DNA from 3 places in the Mesorhizobium sp. CO1-1-8 genome. Region 2 is predicted to be linked to each of the others. Evidence: riboswitches for the same ligand, from Rfam matches in the RefSeq annotation. Region 2 holds a riboswitch; each other region holds the start of a gene.
The links. Region 2 has a riboswitch for cobalamin ahead of LB558_RS12495 (DUF1636 family protein). Riboswitches for the same ligand answer to the same signal wherever they lie in the genome.
Positions count from the first base shown of each region.

Region 1: it holds a riboswitch for cobalamin, as region 2 does, so the genes downstream of both, LB558_RS07425 (energy-coupling factor ABC transporter permease) here and LB558_RS12495 (DUF1636 family protein) in region 2, are expected to answer to the same signal.
Region 3: it holds a riboswitch for cobalamin, as region 2 does, so the genes downstream of both, bluB (5,6-dimethylbenzimidazole synthase) here and LB558_RS12495 (DUF1636 family protein) in region 2, are expected to answer to the same signal.

Region 1 covers NZ_JAIUGZ010000003.1:207,876-214,284, reverse strand. The annotation lists gene LB558_RS07445 (copper chaperone PCu(A)C) at 904-1,455, shown strand; gene LB558_RS07440 (SCO family protein) at 1,436-2,056, shown strand; gene LB558_RS07435 (hypothetical protein) at 2,101-2,292, shown strand; gene LB558_RS07430 (PepSY-associated TM helix domain-containing protein) at 2,377-3,777, shown strand; cobalamin riboswitch at 3,838-4,044, shown strand; gene LB558_RS07425 (energy-coupling factor ABC transporter permease) at 4,080-4,757, shown strand; gene LB558_RS33160 (methyltransferase domain-containing protein) at 5,046-5,291, shown strand; gene LB558_RS07415 (hypothetical protein) at 5,508-5,804, shown strand; gene LB558_RS07410 (methyltransferase domain-containing protein) at 6,335-6,409, shown strand, end outside.
Region 2 covers NZ_JAIUGZ010000005.1:187,450-193,858, forward strand. The annotation lists gene LB558_RS12470 (NADH-quinone oxidoreductase subunit D) at 1-181, opposite strand, end outside; gene LB558_RS12475 (NADH-quinone oxidoreductase subunit C) at 182-784, opposite strand; gene LB558_RS12480 (NuoB/complex I 20 kDa subunit family protein) at 789-1,370, opposite strand; gene LB558_RS12485 (NADH-quinone oxidoreductase subunit A) at 1,361-1,726, opposite strand; gene LB558_RS12490 (winged helix-turn-helix domain-containing protein) at 2,058-3,257, shown strand; cobalamin riboswitch at 3,287-3,491, shown strand; gene LB558_RS12495 (DUF1636 family protein) at 3,530-3,958, shown strand; gene cobW (cobalamin biosynthesis protein CobW) at 3,961-4,998, shown strand; gene LB558_RS12505 (cobaltochelatase subunit CobN) at 5,017-6,409, shown strand, end outside.
Region 3 covers NZ_JAIUGZ010000002.1:403,857-410,265, reverse strand. The annotation lists gene dxs (1-deoxy-D-xylulose-5-phosphate synthase) at 1-107, opposite strand, end outside; gene LB558_RS05350 (pirin family protein) at 250-1,170, opposite strand; gene LB558_RS05345 (DUF2277 domain-containing protein) at 1,211-1,477, opposite strand; gene LB558_RS05340 (exodeoxyribonuclease VII small subunit) at 1,588-1,839, opposite strand; gene LB558_RS05335 (histone deacetylase family protein) at 1,843-2,769, opposite strand; cobalamin riboswitch at 2,948-3,130, shown strand; partial or broken gene bluB (5,6-dimethylbenzimidazole synthase) at 3,133-3,759, shown strand; gene LB558_RS05325 (hypothetical protein) at 3,930-4,913, opposite strand; gene LB558_RS05320 (TetR/AcrR family transcriptional regulator) at 5,202-5,810, opposite strand; gene LB558_RS05315 (MFS transporter) at 5,932-6,409, shown strand, end outside.

The DNA.
Region 1 (6,409 bases), on a different contig from region 2:
ACCGGCGAGCTGAAGGGTATCGGGCGCCACGAAGGAGGGAGCAAAGATCGGGCCGACCGAAGCGGTTGCCCGAATGCTAGGTACGTTGCCTTCCATTCCTCATATGGTCGCGCTCTCGCATGGCGATCTACATCGGAACAATGTCGGGTGAGGTTAGGGGGCAAGCCATTCTTATTAATTTGGCAGCGGCCACTACGGGTCTCTGCACGGAAGGCGGCTACGGCCCAGGTCTGTTTTGGGGTACTACCCCAATAGGTCGAGCGCTGCGTCGTGCTACACCCCGGGCAGCAGCGTGTAAGATCTGCCACCGGCGGCCAGCTGCCCGCGCGGCAGGTGCAAATCGCCGCAAGTGGCAAAACCGTCTTCTCGTTCCCAATGTTGAGTGTTAGCAAGGCACAACCGGAGGAGATCGTGGCCAAGCGTGCTGCCTCATCGCGTCTGGTGGCTGCACTCGTTCTAGCGCTAGTGCTGGTCACCCAATCGGTCGTCGGCGCCTTCGCGCTCGGCGCGGCTGGCGCTGGCCCGCAGTTTGATGCGTTCGGCAATCCACTCTGCCTGAACGGTCCTGATCATGGCGGATCCAGCGACTCGGAAATTCCGAGCCACTCCAAGATACCCTCCTGCTGCACCTTCGCCTGTTCGATGTTCTGGCCCGGAATAGCGACGCCCGCCGATATTGGCCGGGTCGCGCCTGGCCTTCGAGCATCGATGCGAATGTCCTTTGCCGGTTCGAAGGCCATTGACCTGCACGCGCAGGGCTATAGGCCCGGCAATCCCCGAGCTCCGCCTCTGACGGTCTGACACAGAAAAAGTCGTCTCATGCATGTGAGGCGGCGTTCCCGTCCAACCTCATACAAGCGGCCCCGCCTGGCAATGGCATTGCCGCTACTGGGAGTCTTTCCAATGCAAGCAACTCAACGCGCGTTCGCGCGAACGCGTTCTTTTGTTCACGCGACAACCCGTTTCCGTTCCTTCGAGGAACGGCTAGGCATCGTCGCCTTTGCCCTGGCGCTGCTCTTCGCCACGGTTCATCCACTGTGGGCGCAGGAATTCAGGACCGACGATATCGAGATCATCCACCCTTGGTCACGAGCAACGCCGGAAGGATCCGAGGTCGCTGCGGGATACCTGACGCTAAAGAACCTTGGCAACTCGGCCGATCGGCTGGTCGCAGCCACTGGCGAGATAGCTGGCATGACGCAGATCCACGAAATGTCCGTCGACGCCAATGGCGTGATGACCATGAAGCGGCTTGGCGAGGGGCTGGAGATCCCGGTCGGCGGCGAAGTCACGCTCAAACCCGGCTCCTTCCACATCATGTTCATGGACCTGAAGAAGCCCGTGAAGGAAGGCCAACCGTTCAAGGGGACCTTAACCTTCGAGAAGGCAGGCACTGTCGAGATCGAATATTCGGTCGATGCGATAGGAGGTGGCGATGACGAGCATGGAGGCTGAGCCCCGCCCTGCGAGGCGTATCGGCTCGATCGTGGCGCTGGCCTGTCTTGCCGTGGTGCTGCTCGGCATCGTGGCAATGGTTGTATGGCCAAGGCTGGTTGAGAAAACCGTGTCGCCGATCGGGGGCCCGTTCACGCTGAGGACCCAGACAGGCGAAATGCTGTCCGACGCGGATCTTCGGGGCAAGCCGTTCGTCATCTTCTTCGGCTTTACCCGCTGCCCCGAAGTGTGTCCGACGACGCTATGGGAAACGACGGAAGCGCTAAAGGGCTTAGGGCCTGAAGCCGACAAGCTTCGGGTGCTGTTCGTCTCCATCGATCCCATCCGAGACACGCCGAAATTCATGGCGCGCTACCTGCAATCGTTCGACAAGCACATCACCGGCCTGACGGGAACAGAAGCCGAAATCGCTGCCGTCGGGAAGGAGTACCGCATCTACTACAAGAGGGTGCCGACAGACGACGGCGACTACACAATGGACCACACGGCGACAATGTTTCTGATGGACGCCGATGGGCAGTTCGTGGGCACGATCTCCTACGGTGAGGAGATGGCGATGCGACTCCAGAAGCTACGCAAGCTCGTCGGAGCAGCAACATGAAGTCGGGCCACACCCAGATTTGCAGGCCATGGCTGGAGGTGGGCTTGACCTTCCTCATCGGCGCGGGGGCGGGCCTGGCCGTCTTTGTGTGGATCGTGACGCAATCCCCCGGATGGTCGCCTTTCTATCTCGACAACGACGGTCCGGGTGTCTTCGACGCCTTTGTGGCCGCGTGGCCGTTCGGCCAGGCCGCCATCCTCTTTCATCATGTGCTGCCCGGCATGGGCCGCGATTGAATAGGGGCGGCCGCGTCCGCGTGGCCGCCTCTTCCATCACGTTAGCAATGGCGGTCACAAGTCCGTCCTACCGGAGAATCATCGATGTCCACCGCAACGCTTGCGGCGCAGCTGGAAACCGCTGTCAGCACCCGGCTCTATCGCGCCATCTGGCGCTGGCACTTCTATGCCGGCCTCTATGTCATCCCGTTCCTGACTGTGCTCGCCTGTACCGGGCTGATCATGGTCTACGGCAACTCAATCGAAACCTTCCTCGGTGCCAAGCACTACGTAGGGCCAGGTGGCGAGCGTGCCTCTTATGAAGCACAGTCGGCGGCCGCCGTCGCCGCGATCCCCGCAGGCACGCTGAAGCTCATGGTCGTGCCACAGGAGGACGACCGAGCCACCGTTTTCATTGTTCAAGGCAACGGCAAGGACAATGTCGTCGCCGTCGATCCGCACGGGCCCAAGGTGTTGGACACGATCGCCAAGGACGACACCTGGTTCTACTGGGCCGACAACATACATGGCACCTTGCTGATGGGTGATGTTGGTGACCGGCTAATCGAAGTCGCGGCCGGTCTCGGTATCGTGCTGATCCTGACCGGTCTCTACATGTGGTGGCCGCGCAATAGCACCTCGCTCGCGCGAGCATTGTTGCCGAACCTGACGCAGGGCGGACGCAGCTTTTGGAAAAACCTGCACGTGTCGCTCGGATTCTACGTCTCGGTCGTTCTGCTTTTCTTTCTGCTCTCCGGCCTGTCATGGACCGGCATTTGGGGCGCCAAGATAGTTCAGGCCTGGAGCACGTTCCCTGCGGCCAAATGGGACAATGTCCCGCTTTCCGATAAGACCCATGCCGGCATGAACCATGGCGCGATGAAGGAAGTCCCCTGGACACTGGAGCAGACTCCAATGCCGAAGTCCGGCTCACAGGCGGGCACCGCCGGATTGGAAACGGGGACTGTCAATCTCGATACGGTTGCCGCCTACGCCCATGCCAACGGCTTTACCGAGCAGTTCCGCATCAACGCGCCGCAGGACGCGGGTGGCGTCTACACGGTTTCGGCCGACTCCATGAATGCCGACACCCATAATCCTTTTGGCGACCGTACCATCCATATCGATCGCTACAGCGGCAAGATTCTGGCCGACGTGCGCTTCGCCGACTATGGGTTGGCCGGCAAGGCGATGGCAGTCGGCATTGCCTTACACCAAGCCAATCTCGGGTGGTGGAATACTGCGCTCAACCTACTCTTTTGCCTCTCCGTCATCGCCATGGCGCTCTCGGGCGTCCTTATGTGGTGGAAGCGCAGGCCGGCGGGGCGGCTGGGCGCGCCTCTCTACCCCCGCAACTACAGGATCCCGGTAGCCGTCCTGGCGATCGCTATTGCGGTTTCCATCATCTTCCCGCTGACCGGACTGGGCATCCTGGCCTTTGCCATTATTGATTTCCTGTTGCCCAAGCGTCTGAAGGAGGCAGGTTTCCAGGCAGCGAGGGCTTGAGGACCGTCGACTGACACTCTCATTGACGAATGTGAGCTGGTAGAATGCCAGCCTCCTCGTCTCTCACTTGGTGCGCATGGTTTCCGAACGCACCCGTTCGGAAGTGGGAATGGGCAGGCCGAACCGGCCGAAACCCGACCGCCCCGCGACGTTATGCGAAGAGCAGCCTTTCGAGAAAGTCACTGGCGACCCGGTCGGGGAGCTGGGAAGACGAAAGGTCTCGGAGACGCTCGAGTCAGGAGACTGGCCGTGCGCATCGATCAACCCAAACGTCGTCGGGTGCGGCGGCAAAGGAGAACGATATGCATATCGAACCTGGACTTGTGAGCGATTCAAAGATCTGGTTGAGCTACCTCACCGCCGCTGGCGCTGGCGCCTACTCGATCAAGCTTGCCTGGCGCAGCGTGACGGAGAGCGGCCCCTTGCCACTCCTCCTGCGCAGCTTCATGACGACGGCTCTTGTATTCTGCTTTTTCGAGGTGTTGCCGCACTATTCCGTCGGCGTTTCGGAGGTGCATCTGATCCTCGGTTCGACGTTGTTTCTGATCTTTGGCGCCGCGCCTGCAGCGATCGGATTGGCCCTAGGCCTGCTGGCCCAGGGCCTGTTCTTTGCCTCGTTCGATCTCCCTCAGTACGGGATGAACATAACGACGCTGCTCGTACCGCTCTTTGGACTGACAGCCTTGGCGGGCAGGATCATCGCGCCGGCGACGCCCTATATCGACCTGAAGTACAGACAAGCCCTGGCGCTCTCGACCAGCTACCAAGCCGGTATCGTCGCATGGGTCGCATTCTGGGCGCTCTATGGACAGGGTTTCGGTGCTGACAACGTCCATTCCATTGCAGCGTTCGGCGGAGCATACATGCTGGTGATAATCGTCGAACCGCTCGCCGACCTCGCCGTTCTGGCATGCGCCAGAACTGTTGTCGCTCTGCGCGGCAGCGCTTTCATCGAACGTCGGCTCTACAATCCGGCTTGATCGATTTTACTAAAGGGGATCGTCTCCGGATTGAAATGGCGGCAGGCATTCCTGCCGCCATTTCGCGTCAATCGATTGGTCTGGTGATCCCCCCACAATGTCGAAATTTTTCTTTAGCTCCCGCCGCAACCCTGCGCATGGACTGAGTGAGAACTATGTCGATGCCTTCGCGGGGGCGGGTTAGTAGATCCACGGCACCGATGATGGTCGCGCTGGACAGTCTCGTCATTTGCCTGACACTGCTGACCCAGTATTGCGCCAGCCTGCAGGGGAAGTGGATGTGATGATGTGGGAACAGCACACGATTCTGGAAGGCAAAGTTCACGTCTATGGGCGTTGCCGCGACTTCTCCAGGACGCGGCATTCGTCTGCGGTGTTGATCGCTCACAGGATGTGGTGAGCGCTGCCGCCCGCCAGTTCGGTGATGCAGTGCGCGCCGGACGAGCCGAGTTCCGCGTCGGGACGGTCGAAAAACTGCCCTTGCCGGATGCCACATTCGACAAAGCCCTCAGCGTCCACACAGTATACTTCTGACAGAGCCTTAGAGCTGGATCCGCGGAGCTCGCACGAGTTCTCGCGCCGGGTGGGCGATTCGTGTTGGGCTTCCTTCCAAGGCGTATATGGACCGGATGAACATGCCAGAAGATATCTTTACCTCGCGCGAGCCGGACGAGGTCATTGCAGCCTTGCAAGATGCCGGGTTCAGCGACACCGAGGTACGAAGGCCGAACTCGGAAACGGAATGGCTCGTTGCGACAGGTGTGCGAAGATGAGCTGACCACGCGGAGCAAAATTCGAGCGATCCATGGCGGCTTGCCGAGGAAGATCATCGGCCGCGTTTTTTTCGATGGCATGAGTGGCGGTTCTCCGCCTCGGCTACCCAACATCCTGACCACGATCGCCGTACTTATAGGTGAGGCCAATCCGCACTTCGTTTATCGACAGATCGGCGCCGAAGGGAGTAAATATGCTTCTATCGGCACGCTCGGTCCCAAAATCGGTATAGCGATATTCAGCACGTCCAATCAGGCCATCCGTAAAAGTTAGGTGACACCCGCACCGATTGCCGATCCGGGCTAGGCATTCTCGATTCAGCGCCGCTGACAGTGTTGTCGACATCATATTTGCGAACGCAACGGTTTTGGAACCACGGCACGAATAAGGCCACCCAGCTGGCGGATTGGCTGCCAGGGAACTAACGCCTGTGAGTTCAGTCGGCTCGCTGTTTTCAACTCTTGTCAAAGCGATTTAGAGACGCGATACCGCCAGCAAGTTAGAAATGCGACAGTGATGCGCCTACCTGGCACGACCTAAGCGCCCGATCGGGCGTCAGCTGGTCGGGATTGCACAGCCCGATCGGGGGCGATCAATCTTGGCTTCTTCGGCTTTAGCTTTGAGAGCCTGTCGACGCACAGACCCGAGGAAACGGGATGCGCGACGGCCAGCTTGAGAACCGACTGGGCCAAGCTCCTGACCTCGATGGACTTGATCTTGAGCATCGGATCGGGCACGTGGTTGGTCGTCCGCGCCAGCCACCACCGGTTACATCACATAGCGGACAACCAGGAATCTGTCCGCTGCAGCCTATCATGGATATCTCTCTCTGGCTGGCGCACAAGCGGCGCGCGCTCACCCTTGCTGCCGATGGCGCC
Region 2 (6,409 bases):
CCTGCAGATAAGTCTTGGCCTCGATCAGCTTTTCGGTGCCGCGATGCAGCAGGCCAATATGCGGATCGACGCGATCGACGACTTCGCCGTCCAGCTCCAGCACAAGGCGCAAAACGCCGTGCGCCGCAGGGTGTTGCGGGCCGAAATTGATGTTGAAGTTACGGACGGAGGTTTCAGCCATTTACTGCTTTGCCTTCTCGTCACCCGGCAGCACGTAATCCGTACCTTCCCACGGGGACAAAAAATCGAAATTGCGGAATTCCTGCTTTAGCTCGACCGGCTCATAGATGACGCGCTTGGCCTCGTCGTCGTAGCGAACTTCGACAAAGCCGGTCAGCGGGAAATCCTTGCGCAGCGGATGGCCTTCGAAACCGTAGTCGGTCAGCAGGCGACGAAGATCGGGATGGCCCGAGAACAGCACGCCATAGAGATCGTAGGTCTCGCGCTCGAACCAGTCGGCGCCAGGGAACACGCCGGTGATCGACGGCACCATGGTTTCCTCGTCGGCCTGCACCTTGACGCGGATGCGCACATTCTGCTTCGGCGACAACAGATGATAGACGACGTCGAAGCGCTTGACCCGCGACGGATAGTCGGCGCCGCAGACGTCGATGATCGAGATGAACTGGCAGCGCGCGTCGTCGCGCAGGAAGGTCATCACCTCGACCAGGTCGCGCGGCTCGACGTGAACGGTAAGCTCGCCATAGGCAAGCACCGCGTCACTAAAGCGGCCAGGCAGCTTCTCGCCGAGATAGGTCGACAGTTCGCTCAGGGATGCGGTCATGGATTTACCGTTCGATCGTGCCGGTGCGGCGGATCTTCTTCTGCAGGAGAAGAATGCCGTAGAGCAGCGCTTCGGCGCTCGGCGGACAGCCGGGCACATAGATGTCGACCGGCACGATGCGGTCGCAGCCGCGCACCACCGAATAGGAATAGTGGTAATAGCCGCCGCCATTGGCGCAGGAGCCCATCGAGATGACGTAGCGCGGCTCCGGCATCTGGTCGTAGACCTTGCGCAGCGCCGGCGCCATCTTGTTGGTCAGCGTTCCGGCCACGATCATGATGTCGGACTGGCGCGGAGACGCGCGCGGCGCAACACCGAAGCGCTCCGAGTCGTAGCGCGGCATCGAAGTGTGGATCATCTCCACCGCGCAGCAGGCGAGACCGAAGGTCATGAACATCAGCGAGCCGCTGCGCGCCCAGGTGATCAGCGCTTCCGTCGAGGTAACGAGAAAGCCCTTGTCGGCCAGTTCGTTGTTGATCTCGAGGAAAAAGGGATCATCCTCCCCCACCGGCCTGCCGGTGTTGGGATCGATGATACCCCTAGGCTTCGGCGCGACGAGGGTGCCTGAACTGTCGTTCAATCCCATTCCAGCGCTCCTTTTTTCCATTCATAGGCAAAGCCGATGGTCAGCACCGCCAAAAACACCATCATCGACCAGAAACCGAGCATGCCGATCTTCGAAAACGACACCGCCCATGGAAACAGGAAGGCCACTTCCAGGTCGAAGATGATGAACAGGATCGACACCAGGTAGAAGCGGATATCGAACTTCATGCGGGCGTCGTCGAACGAGTTGAAACCGCATTCATAGGCGGAAAGCTTTTCAGGATCGGGATTGCGGTAGGCCACCAGGAAGGGCGCGGCCAGCAGCGCCAGGCCGACAACCAGCGCCACGCCTATGAACAGGACGATGGGCAGGTATGAGCTCAAGAGTGCGTTCATGCTCGGCTTTCCGTTGGCGCCAATCCATTTTGATTACAGCACCGGACCCTAATGCGGAAGCGTGACAGTTTAACCGCTGAACCGTTTTAAGGGCCTATGCTGCAACGCGGCGAGGGTTAGCGCAGCACTTCCAGCGAAGCAAGTCAAACCTTGTTCAAAACACCGACCTGGACGGCATATCGCGGCAAACTGGTCCGATCCGCTCCTGTTTGATTTCCTTCTCTTTTTACTCCACTTTTCTCTCCTGACATGAATGCCGCCAAAACCCTGCTAGCATGGGTTGGAATCAGCCATTCGACCCTCGGTCAGAACACTTCAAAGTGATACTTGCATGAAGGAAAAGATCTCGCTCCCCATGGCCCGGCGCATCGCGCTTGCCGCCCAGGGGTTTCTCGATCCCCGCCCGACCGGCACTCCCGACCGCCGGCATTTCGCCCGCACGCTCTCCCGCACCGGCCTGTTGCAGATCGATTCCGTCAGCGCGGTGGTGCGCGCTCATTATATGCCGCTCTATTCCCGGCTTGGCCCCTACCCGCTCTCGCTCCTCGACAATGCCGCGGTTACACGCAAGCGCACGGTGTTCGAATACTGGGCGCACGAGGCCTCCTTCCTGCCGGTCGAGACCTACCCGCTGATGCGCTGGCGCATGGAGCGCGCGGAGCGCGGCGAGGAAATGTATCTGGGCCTCGCCAAATGGGGCCGCGAACACGCCGCCTATATCGAGGAGATCTACCGCCAGGTCGCCGAGCGCGGCCCGATCGCCGCTTCCGCGCTGGAAGGCCAGAAAGGTTCGGGCGGCTGGTGGGGCTGGAGCCATGCCAAGCATGCCTTCGAATGGCTGTTCTGGGCCGGGCGCATCACCACGGCGCACCGGCGCGGCTTCGAACGCTTCTATGACCTGCCCGAACGCGTGCTGCCGCAGGCGGTCCTCGATCTGCCGGTGCCGACGCCTGAGGACGCGCACCGCGAATTGCTGCGCATTTCCGCCCGCGCCCACGGCGTGGCGACATCGGGCGACTTGCGCGATTATTTTCGCCTGTCGCCCGCCGACATGAAAGGCAGGCTGGAGGAACTGGTTGAAACCGGCGAACTGCTGCCGGTAAGCGTCGAAGGTTGGGACAAACCGGCCTATCTTCACCGGGACGCCCGCCTGCCACGCAAAATCGAGGCTCGCGCCCTGCTGGCACCCTTCGATCCGGTCGTCTTCGAACGCTCGCGCACGGAGCGGCTGTTCGACTTCCACTACCGCATCGAGATCTACACGCCAGCCGACAAGCGGCAGTACGGCTATTATGTCCTGCCCTTCCTGCTCGGCGACAGGATCGTGGCGCGCGTCGATCTCAAGGCCGATCGCCCGGCAAGCGTGCTACGCGTCCATGCGGCCTATGCTGAGCCCGGTGCGCCGGCCGAAACAGCTGCTCAGCTGTTTGAGGAATTGAAGCAGATGCAAGGTTGGCTCGGGCTCGAACGCATCGAAGTGACGTCCGCCGGTGACTTGGGTCCGGCGCTGGCCGACCTGACCGTGTCGTAAGCTCGCGTTGACACCGCTGCCCGCAAAAGCCTAAATCCGTTCCAGACGGTCTCTTCTCTTCAACGAGAGGAGCCAAGAGGGAATGCGGTGCGGGACAAAATCCCAAATCCGCGGCTGTCCCCGCAACTGTAAGCGAAGAGCCAAGGCCGAAAGCCACTGGGAGTTCCCGGGAAGGCGGCTACCCAAGGCGATGACTCGCGAGCCAGGAGACCTGCCGTCTGCGACTGTAGAATCCGATCGCCCGGCGGGTTTCCGGGCAAGGAGCCCGATCTTTGGACCACGACAGCAGTTCTTCGGCTGGCACAGCGGATATTTCGTCCGGCCATGATGATGCCTTGGCCGGCGTCACCATCATCGTCTGCGCCTCCTGCCGCGATGAAACCGGTTCCGACGCTCATCCCCGCGCCGGCGAATTGCTGGCGGACGACACGCGCCGCGCCGCATCCGGCGAAAACATCCGCATCCGCAGCGTCGAATGCCTCGGCAATTGCAAGCGCCGCTTGAGCGCCGCCATCCTGCGCGACGGTTGCTGGAGCTATGTCTTCGGCGACCTGACCGCAACCAGCGGCGCCGATCTCGTCACCGGAGCCAAACTCTTCGCCACTTCGAAGGACGGCCTGATTCCATGGCGCGGCCGCCCCGATAGCCTCAAGCGCGGCCTCGTTGCCCGCATCCCTCCCCTCGACATGCTGAAGGACTGACCATGACCGCTTCCCTCTCCCGCGTTCCCTGCACCGTCGTCACCGGCTTCCTCGGCGCCGGCAAGACGACGCTGGTCCGCCATCTGCTGGAAAACGCCGGCGGCAAGCGCATTGCCATCATCGTCAACGAATTCGGCGACATCGGCATCGACGGCGAGATTCTGAAGGGATGCGGCATCGACACCTGTCCGGAAGAAAACATCGTCGAACTGGCCAATGGCTGCATCTGCTGCACCGTCGCCGACGATTTCGTGCCCGCGCTCGACAAGATCCTGTCGCTGACGCCGAAGGTCGACCACATCCTGATCGAGACCTCCGGCCTCGCTTTGCCCAAGCCGCTGGTGCAAGCCTTCCAGTGGCCGAGCGTGAAGAGCCGCGTCACAGTCGATGGCGTCATCGCCGTGGTCGACGGGCCGGCGCTGGCCGAGGGCCGCGTCGCCAACGACATGGACGCCTTGCAGGCGCAGCGCGCCCAGGACGAGACACTCGACCACGACGACCCGGTGGAAGAAGTGTTCGAGGATCAGATCGCCTGCGCCGACCTGATCATCCTGTCGAAGAGCGACCTGATGGACGCCGCCGGCACCGCCCGCGCCAATGCCATCATTGGCGAACACTCCGCCCGCGCAGTGAAGATCGTGCCGACGTCGCATGGCAAGGTCGATCCCTCCGTGTTGCTCGGGCTCGGTCTGGCCGTCGAGGACGACATCGAGAACCGCAAGTCCCATCATGACGGCGCATTCGACCACGAGCATGACGACTTCGACACGTTCATTGTCGACATTGCCTCGATCGCCAATCCCGATGAACTGGCAAAGCGTGTCGCCACGGTCGCCGAAGAAGAAAACGTGCTGCGCGTAAAAGGCTTCGTCGAGGTCGGCGGCAAGCCGATGCGGCTTTTGCTGCAGGCCGTCGGGCCGCGCGTCAATCACTATTACGACCGCGCCTGGACCGCGCAGGACGACCGCCGTTCGCGCCTCGTCGTCATCGGCCTGAAGGGGCTGAACCGCCCGGCGATCGAGCGTATACTTGCCGGCTGATTTCGGACACGGGTTGCGATGCACATCCTCACCACGACATCCGCCTCGCTCGACGACCTCGCCGAGCCGGTCGATCTGCGGCAGACGCCGGCGGATATCGTGGCCCTGTCCTTCACCGACAGCGATCTCGCCGGACTGGCGGCAGCGTGGAAGGCCGACGCCGGCCGACTGCCCTCGATGCGGCTGGCGGCGCTGCGTGACCTGCGCCATCCCATGTCCGTCGATCTCTGGGTGGACAGCGTCGCCCGCCATGCCAAGATCATCCTCGTGCGCATCCTCGGCGGCTACGACTGGTGGCGCTACGGCTGCGACCAGCTCGCCTCGACCGCCCGCGAACGCGGCATAAAACTGGCACTGCTGCCCGGCGAATGCCGCGACGAGGATCTGCGCCTGATCGAAGCCTCGACGCTGCCGCGCGAAGAGCTCGACGGCCTGCTCGACTATTTCCGCGAGGGCGGCCCGGCGAATATGAGCGCGCTGGTGCACAGGTTGGCGAGGCTGGCGGGTTCGGATGCGGATGTCGCAGAGCCTGTCGCGGTCCCAAAAGCTGGCTACTATGAGCCGAACCGCGGCGTCGTCCCCCTCCCCCTCGAGGGGAGGGTCCGGCCGCAGGCCGGGGGTGGAGTCCTCTCCGAAGCGCGTCGACTTGAAGAGACGCCGCGCCCGGTCATACCGACCCCACCCGGCCCTGCGGGCCACCCTCCCCTCGAGGGGGAGGGAAAGGTCGTGCCGATCCTGTTTTACCGCTCGATGCTGCTGGCCGCCGATGTCGCGCCCATCGACGCCCTCGTTGAAGCGCTGCGGCAGCGTGGCATCAGCCCGGTCCCCATCTTCGTATCCAGCCTCAAGGACCCGGCATCCCTGGCGTTCGTGGAAACCGCACTCGCCGCGCTCAAACCCGCCGCCATCATCACCGCCACCGCTTTCGCCTCCGGTGCCGAACCCGGCGTCGAAACCCTGTTCGACCGCGCCGGCGTGCCCGTCTTCCAGGTCATTGTCGCCACCACCCGCCGCGACGTCTGGGAAAACAACCAGCGCGGCCTGGCGCCCGCCGACCTTGCCATGCATGTCGTGCTCCCCGAGCTCGACGGCCGCATCCTGGCCGGCGCCATTTCCTTCAAGGGCGAGACCGAGACTGATCCAGCACTTGGCCACCGCGCATTCGCCAACCGTCCGGAACCGGATCGCGTCGCGCAAGTGGCTGACCGCGTCGCGGCCTTCATCCGTCTGCGTGAGACGCCCCGCGCCGAGCGCAAGCTGGCCATCCTGATTCCGGATTATCCCAGTGCCCCCGGCCGCACCGGCTATGCGGTCGGCCTCGACGTGCCGTCCAGCGTGCTGGCCATGCTGCACGACCTTAGCGAACAGGGCTATGGCGTTGAGGGGATTCCGGCGACGCCGCGTGGGCTGC
Region 3 (6,409 bases), on a different contig from region 2:
GCGCGAAGCTCGGACGCCAATTGCGGCAGTTCACTCTCGGCAAGCGTGCGCAGGTCGGCCGGGATGCGGACCTTGTCGAGAAGCGGCGTATGCGGCGTTGCGTTCACGGTGCTCGGGCTTTCGGTTGATGGGCGAAATAGGCCGCCGGCTGGCGAAAGTAAATGCGTGTCAGTGACGCGGATCAGGCCGTGGTCTTTTGTTTCTACGCATGTCGTTTCCCCAGAACCGGGCCACCTTGGGCGACAGGCATCAGCTTTCCGGCAGCGGAATAAACTCTTCCTCGTCTCCGGGAACGATGTCGAAGCGGCCCGTCTTCCACTCTTCTTTCGCCTGTTCGATACGCTCCTTGGATGACGAGACGAAATTCCACCAGATATAACGCTTCGAACCAAGAGAGGCGCCGCCGAACAGCATGAAATGCGCCCCGGTCTGCGACGACACGACGATCTCGTCACCGGGACGGAACACCAGCAGCCGTTCGGCTGGGAACACATCACCCGAAATCGAGACCTCGCCCTCCAGCGTGTAAATGGCGCGCTCTTCCGCATCGGCAGGGATTTTCACGCTGGCGCCGGGCGCCAGGCGCAGGTCGGCGTAGAGCGTCTCCGAGTCGGCTCTGACCGGGGACCGCAACCCCTGGAAATCGCCGATGATGATGCGCCCGTTGACGCCTTCGGCATCGATCTCGGGAAGCCTGAGCGCTCCTGTGTTCTCGAACACAGGAGCCACCTCTTCCTTGTCGTCCGGCAGCGCCAGCCATGTCTGCAGGCCGGATACCGACATCGGCGCGCCACGCAGTTCCTCCGGCGTACGCTCCGAATGGACGATGCCGCGGCCGGCGGTCATCAAATTCACGTCGCCGGGCTGAATGACCATTTCGGTGCCGAGTGAGTCGCGGTGCCGGATCTTGCCGTCGAACAGATAGGTGACTGTCGACAGTCCGATATGCGGATGCGGACGGACGTCGAGCGCCTGGCCGGCCCGCAGGATCGCGGGACCCATGCGGTCGAAGAAGATGAACGGCCCGACCAGCCGCCTTTTTGCCGTCGGCAGGGCACGGCGCACCTGAAAACCACCGATGTCCTTGGCGTTCGGGATGACCATCAGCTCGATCTGGTCGCTGGCAAAGGCGTCGCCTGCCTCAGGGTCTTTCCCGGGGAAGAAGCTCATGGAATCTCCTTGTCAGCGTCCAATGGCTGCTTTGACGGCATTAGGCGAACCGGATGGCTGCCTTTGCCCGCAGCTTGGCCGCCACCTCTTCGCGATTACGCGGATGCTGATGGGTTTCCAGGGAATCGAGCAGTTCGCGCGCCGAGGCCGCGATGGCTTCGACGGCATGGTCGAAGGCGTGCTGGTTCTGCTTCGAGGGCCGCGTCGTTCCGCTCAGCTTGCGGACGAACTGAAGAGCCGCGTCGCGCACCTCGTCATTGGTTGCCGGTGGATCAAAATTGAACAGGGTCTTGATGTTTCTGCACATCGCTTCCGTATCTCCTCTTGTCCTTGAGCTGTTTCAATCGGAACGAGTCATATCCTCGATCATGATCATGTCCAAAAACCGGTGAGGCGAGCCATCGTTCGGACCGGGCCTCAATCCGCGTCGAGTGGCTCCGTTCCAACCGGCTTGCCGTCGCGCGACAGCCTGATCTTCTCGACCTTGTCCTCGGCGGCCTTCAGCAGCCGATCGCAATGCGCCTTCAGCGCCTCGCCACGTTCATAGATCCGGATCGACTGGTCGAGCGGCACGTCGCCACGCTCCAGATCATCGACGATCTTCTCCAGCGCATCGAGTGCCTGCTCGAAGCTCATCGCCTTGACGTCTTCGTTGGTCTCACCAGCCATCATTCATCCTTTCATCAGTCGCCCGACATGGGCGGCGACCGAAAATGCCAATCCCTGCAGATCGTAGCCGCCCTCGAGCAGGCTGACGAGCCGGTTGCCGCTGTGGCGTGCGGCGCGCTGCATCAGCTGGCCGGTCGCCCAGTCGAAATCATCCTCGGTCAGATTGATTTCGGCCAGGGGATCGCGGTGATGCGCGTCGAACCCCGCCGAAATGATAATCAGGTCGGGCGCGAAATTGTCGAGCGCGGGCAGGACGCGCGACAGGAAGGCATCGCGAAACACCTCGCTGCCGGTCTGCGGCGCCAAAGGCGCGTTGACGATGTTGCCGGCGCCCGTTTCGTTCTTCGCTCCGGTGCCGGGATAAAGCGGCATCTGGTGTGTCGAGCAATAGAGCACCGACGGATCGTTCCAGAAAATATCCTGCGTGCCATTGCCGTGATGCACGTCCCAATCGACGATGGCGACGCGCTCGACACCGTGTTTCTTCTGCGCATAGCGCGCCGCGATCGCCGCCGTGTTGAACAGGCAAAAGCCCATCGCCGTGGTTTTTTCGGCGTGGTGGCCAGGCGGCCGGGCGGCGACGAAGACATTGTCGGCGCGGCCCGAAAAGACGTCATCAACGGCGGCGTTGGCGGCGCCGATCGCGGTGATCGCCGCTTGCCAGCTCTTCGGACTGGCAGTGGTGTCGGCATCGATGCGGGCAATCCCCTCGTCGGGGATGGCGGCGCGCACGCGGGCGACGAAATCGGCGGGATGCGCGTAGAGGATGGTGGCCTCGTCGCCTTCCGGCGCCTGGATACGATCGAGCCCGGCAAAGGCTTCCTCATCGAGCACGCGCTCGATGGCACGCAGGCGGTCGGGCCGCTCGGGATGTCCGGGCGGCGTGAGATGCTCGAGGAAGATCGGATGGGTGTAGAGACGGGTGGTCATCGTCCTAATCTAGTGACCCGGATCGACAAAGGCCATGCACGGGCGGCCGATGACTGGGGAAAATCGCGACTGCGTCCATTCGCGTCGCCGCAGGCATTGGCCTCGCCGGCGCTTCGGCGTAAGGTCCCTGGTACTGCCTGGTGCCCGCCTGTCTGTTTGTTTTAGCCGCATTCTGCGACGCCAAGTGATTCCACTTGGCTGCAAATGCTCTGGCGGGAGAATCGGGAACACGGTTGAACTCCGTGGCGTGCCCAACGCTGTGAGGGGGACCGCGCCGGTAAATGCCACTGTCGATGACGGGAAGGCACCGGACGCGGGTTGATCCCGAGCCAGAAGACCGGCCTGGCAGGCATCGTCATCCGCATGGTCAGGCGGGTGGCATGGATTGCAATCGCAAGGGGACGAGCGATGCCGGAACATATGACCGCTGCCATTGACGATGGATTTGACCAGAATGCGCGCGATGCGGTCTATCGCGCCATGTTCACGCGGCGTGACGTGCGCAGCCATTTCCTGCCCACCGCGATCGATGACGACGTGCTGGCGCGGCTGCTGCTTGCTGCCCATCACGCGCCATCGGTCGGCTTCATGCAGCCATGGAATTTCATTGTCATTCGTGACATCGAGCGACGCGAAAGGGTGCGCGACCTGTTCCTGGCCGCGCGCGAGCAGGAACTGCCGGCGATCGAGGCGGAAAAACAGGCGCTGTACCGCAAGCTCAAGCTGGAAGGCATCTGCGAGAGCGCGCTCAACATCTGCATCACCTGCGATCGGCAGCGCTCGAAGGGTTCGCCGCTGGGACGCTGGCACAATCCGGAGATGGATCTCTACAGCACCGTCTGCGCGGTGCAGAATTTCTGGCTGGCCGCGCGTGCCGAGGGCGTTGGCGTCGGCTGGGTGAGCATCATCGAGGCTGCGGCGCTAAGGCGGCTGTTGGCCATTCCGGATCACGTAACGCCGGTCGCCTATCTCTGCGTCGGCCGTGTTTCCGAGTTCGCTCCCAAACCGGACCTTGAAACGCACGGCTGGGGACGGCGGCTGCCGCTGCCGGAGCTGATCATGAGCGAGACTTTTTCCGGGCAAGGCGAGACACAGCTCAAATCCACCGTGGCGCGCCTCAACACCGTTTCTGCCGCACCAGACACCATCCGCCCAGCCGATCAGGGTGTCGCGCCGGCCGTGCCCCAGCGCGAACCGCCGAAGGAGGCCAGCGCCTTGTCCTTGAGCTCCCTGAACTTCGACGACGCCTCGGCCAGCCGGGCGTCCCAGGCCGGATCCGGCATCTGGCCCGCGATGGTCTTGAAATAGACCTGCATCAGGCAGGCGATGGCAAAGGGTTCAATGAACGCCGCCTTGAATGCCCAGGCGAAGACGATGGCGAGCACAAAAGCCCACCCGGCGAGTTGGCCAGGCATCAGGAACAGAATCGCACCGGCAGGCGCCAGCATCATCAGAAAGATGATGAACGACACGCCCCACATGATGACCGCCAGCCAGACGGCGTTCTTGACCATGACCTTGCCGTTCTGGGCATAGAGCACGACGCCTTGGCGCGCCGTCTCGAAGGGCGAGGCTGAATTGATGCGGATGTTGTAGCCGAGGATGATCTCGTCGACATAGGTCAGCGACAGGCGGATCACCGTATTGATGAAGGAGACCAGGCCGCTCAGGCCCGGGATCGGCAGGAAGGCGGCGATACCGCCGAGCACGCCGGTGATGGCGCCGATGGCACCCTTGACGAGTTGGTCGACGGCGAAAAGGATGTTGGCCTCGGCAAAACGCTGGGTGACGATATCCTTGGCATAGGCGATCTGATCCTGACCGCCGGGAATGTCGCGGCCGTCGATCAGATGAACCATGACGGCGATGTGGCCGGCCTTGACGATATAGAGGATGTATTCGCGGATCCAGTAGACCGCGATCGAGACGATACCGAAACCGACCACCCCACCCCACAGGGCAAAGGACGGCGACCCGTCGGGATCAGTGGAGATATGGCCGACGCCATAGCCGACCGAAGCGCCGGTGCCGGTCGCCATGATGTAGGCCAGCGTGATGCCGAAATAGACGATCATGCGAAAGACGATGAAAGGCCAGGTCCGCATCATGATGGACACCGACCGGCCGACCTCAAAATCCCACATGTGCCCCGAATCTCCGCCTCAGAGATGGTGGAAGAGGATGAACTCAACCCGGCGATTGTCAATCGCCGGCCCCTGACGCCAAAGGGCGACGAATTTGGGGTAACGGTTTCTTTCGGAGCCTTTCGCCGGCGCGGTGGCTGACGAGCATCAAACGAAAAACCCGCCTGTGCGGCGGGTCACTGGCGCAAATCAGCACCATGGACGAATATGTACCTTAGCTGAGGGCACGGTGTCAAGAAAAAATTCCTATCGCGAACAGCTGCCGGCACGAAAGCTCCGGTGGAAACTTCAATTCGACTGCGGATCCGGCTTCTTGAGCAGGCCTTCGAGCAGTTGCTTGAACGCCGTCACCACCTTCTTCGACGTCGCTTCGGGGTCGTTCGAATTGGCGATCCGTTGCGCTGCCTGGCTGCTCGCTCCGTTGATCAGCCGCGAGGCAGTCTCGGGGTCGAGGCTGGAGACAACGACCCCCTCCTCCTGCAGCGCGGTCAGATGGTCGGTCATTGAAGCGATGCATGCACTGCAATTCGGCCATTGCGCTGGATCTCCCAGCACGGCCGGGCCATCCCGAAACATGATGCGCTGGATTTCCGGCTCCAGCGCCATCTCGATATAGGTCGAGCACTCGTCGACGAAATGTTGCCAGCGGGTCGGCGCTCTCGACGCGACCTCGTTGATGCGCGCCGCCATCTCGCCGTCAATCTGCGCTATGACCGCCTGCAGAAGCCCCTTCTTGTCGCCGAAATGATGATAGAGCGCGCCGCGCGTCAGCCCGGCCGAAGCGGTGAAATCATCCATCGAGGCTTCCGCATAGCCTGTTGTGCCGAAGGCATGACGGGCCGCCGCGATCAGCTTTGCGCGCGTCTCGGCGATCATCTCCTTGCGGGGTCTGTGCATGGCTTCTGGCCCTATTCACATACGTAACGTATGCCAATGGACATACGCGACGTATGCTATATCTACTGATCATACGCTCCGTATGTAATTGTCCGATCGTCCTTTGTCGAGGAACCAACCGATGCAAAATCCCTACGCGGAAATCTTTCGTGCCCCCGGCGCCAAGGGCTTTGCGGCCGCCGGCTTCATAGCGCGTCTGCCGATCGCCATGGCGCCCATCGGCATCGTGGCGATGCTGTCGCAGACGCGTGGCGAATACTGGCTGGCCGGAGCCGTCTCGGCGACATACGCGCTGGCCAACGCCTTCGTCGCGCCGCAGATATCGAGACTGGTGGACCGCCTGGGCCAGACACGAATCGTGGTGCCCACCACCATCATCGCGGTGCTGGCTTTCGCGGTCCTCATAGCAGCGGCCAACCAGGACTGGCCGGTGTGGACGCTGTTCGTGTCGGCACTGCTGGCCGCCGCCATGCCAAGCATACCAGCGATGGTGCGGGCGCGCTGGACAGAGATTTTCCGCGGCCGGCCGCAGATGAACACCGCATTCGCCTTCGAGTCCGCGGCCGACGAGTTGGTCTACATCGCCGGGGCATCGCTGT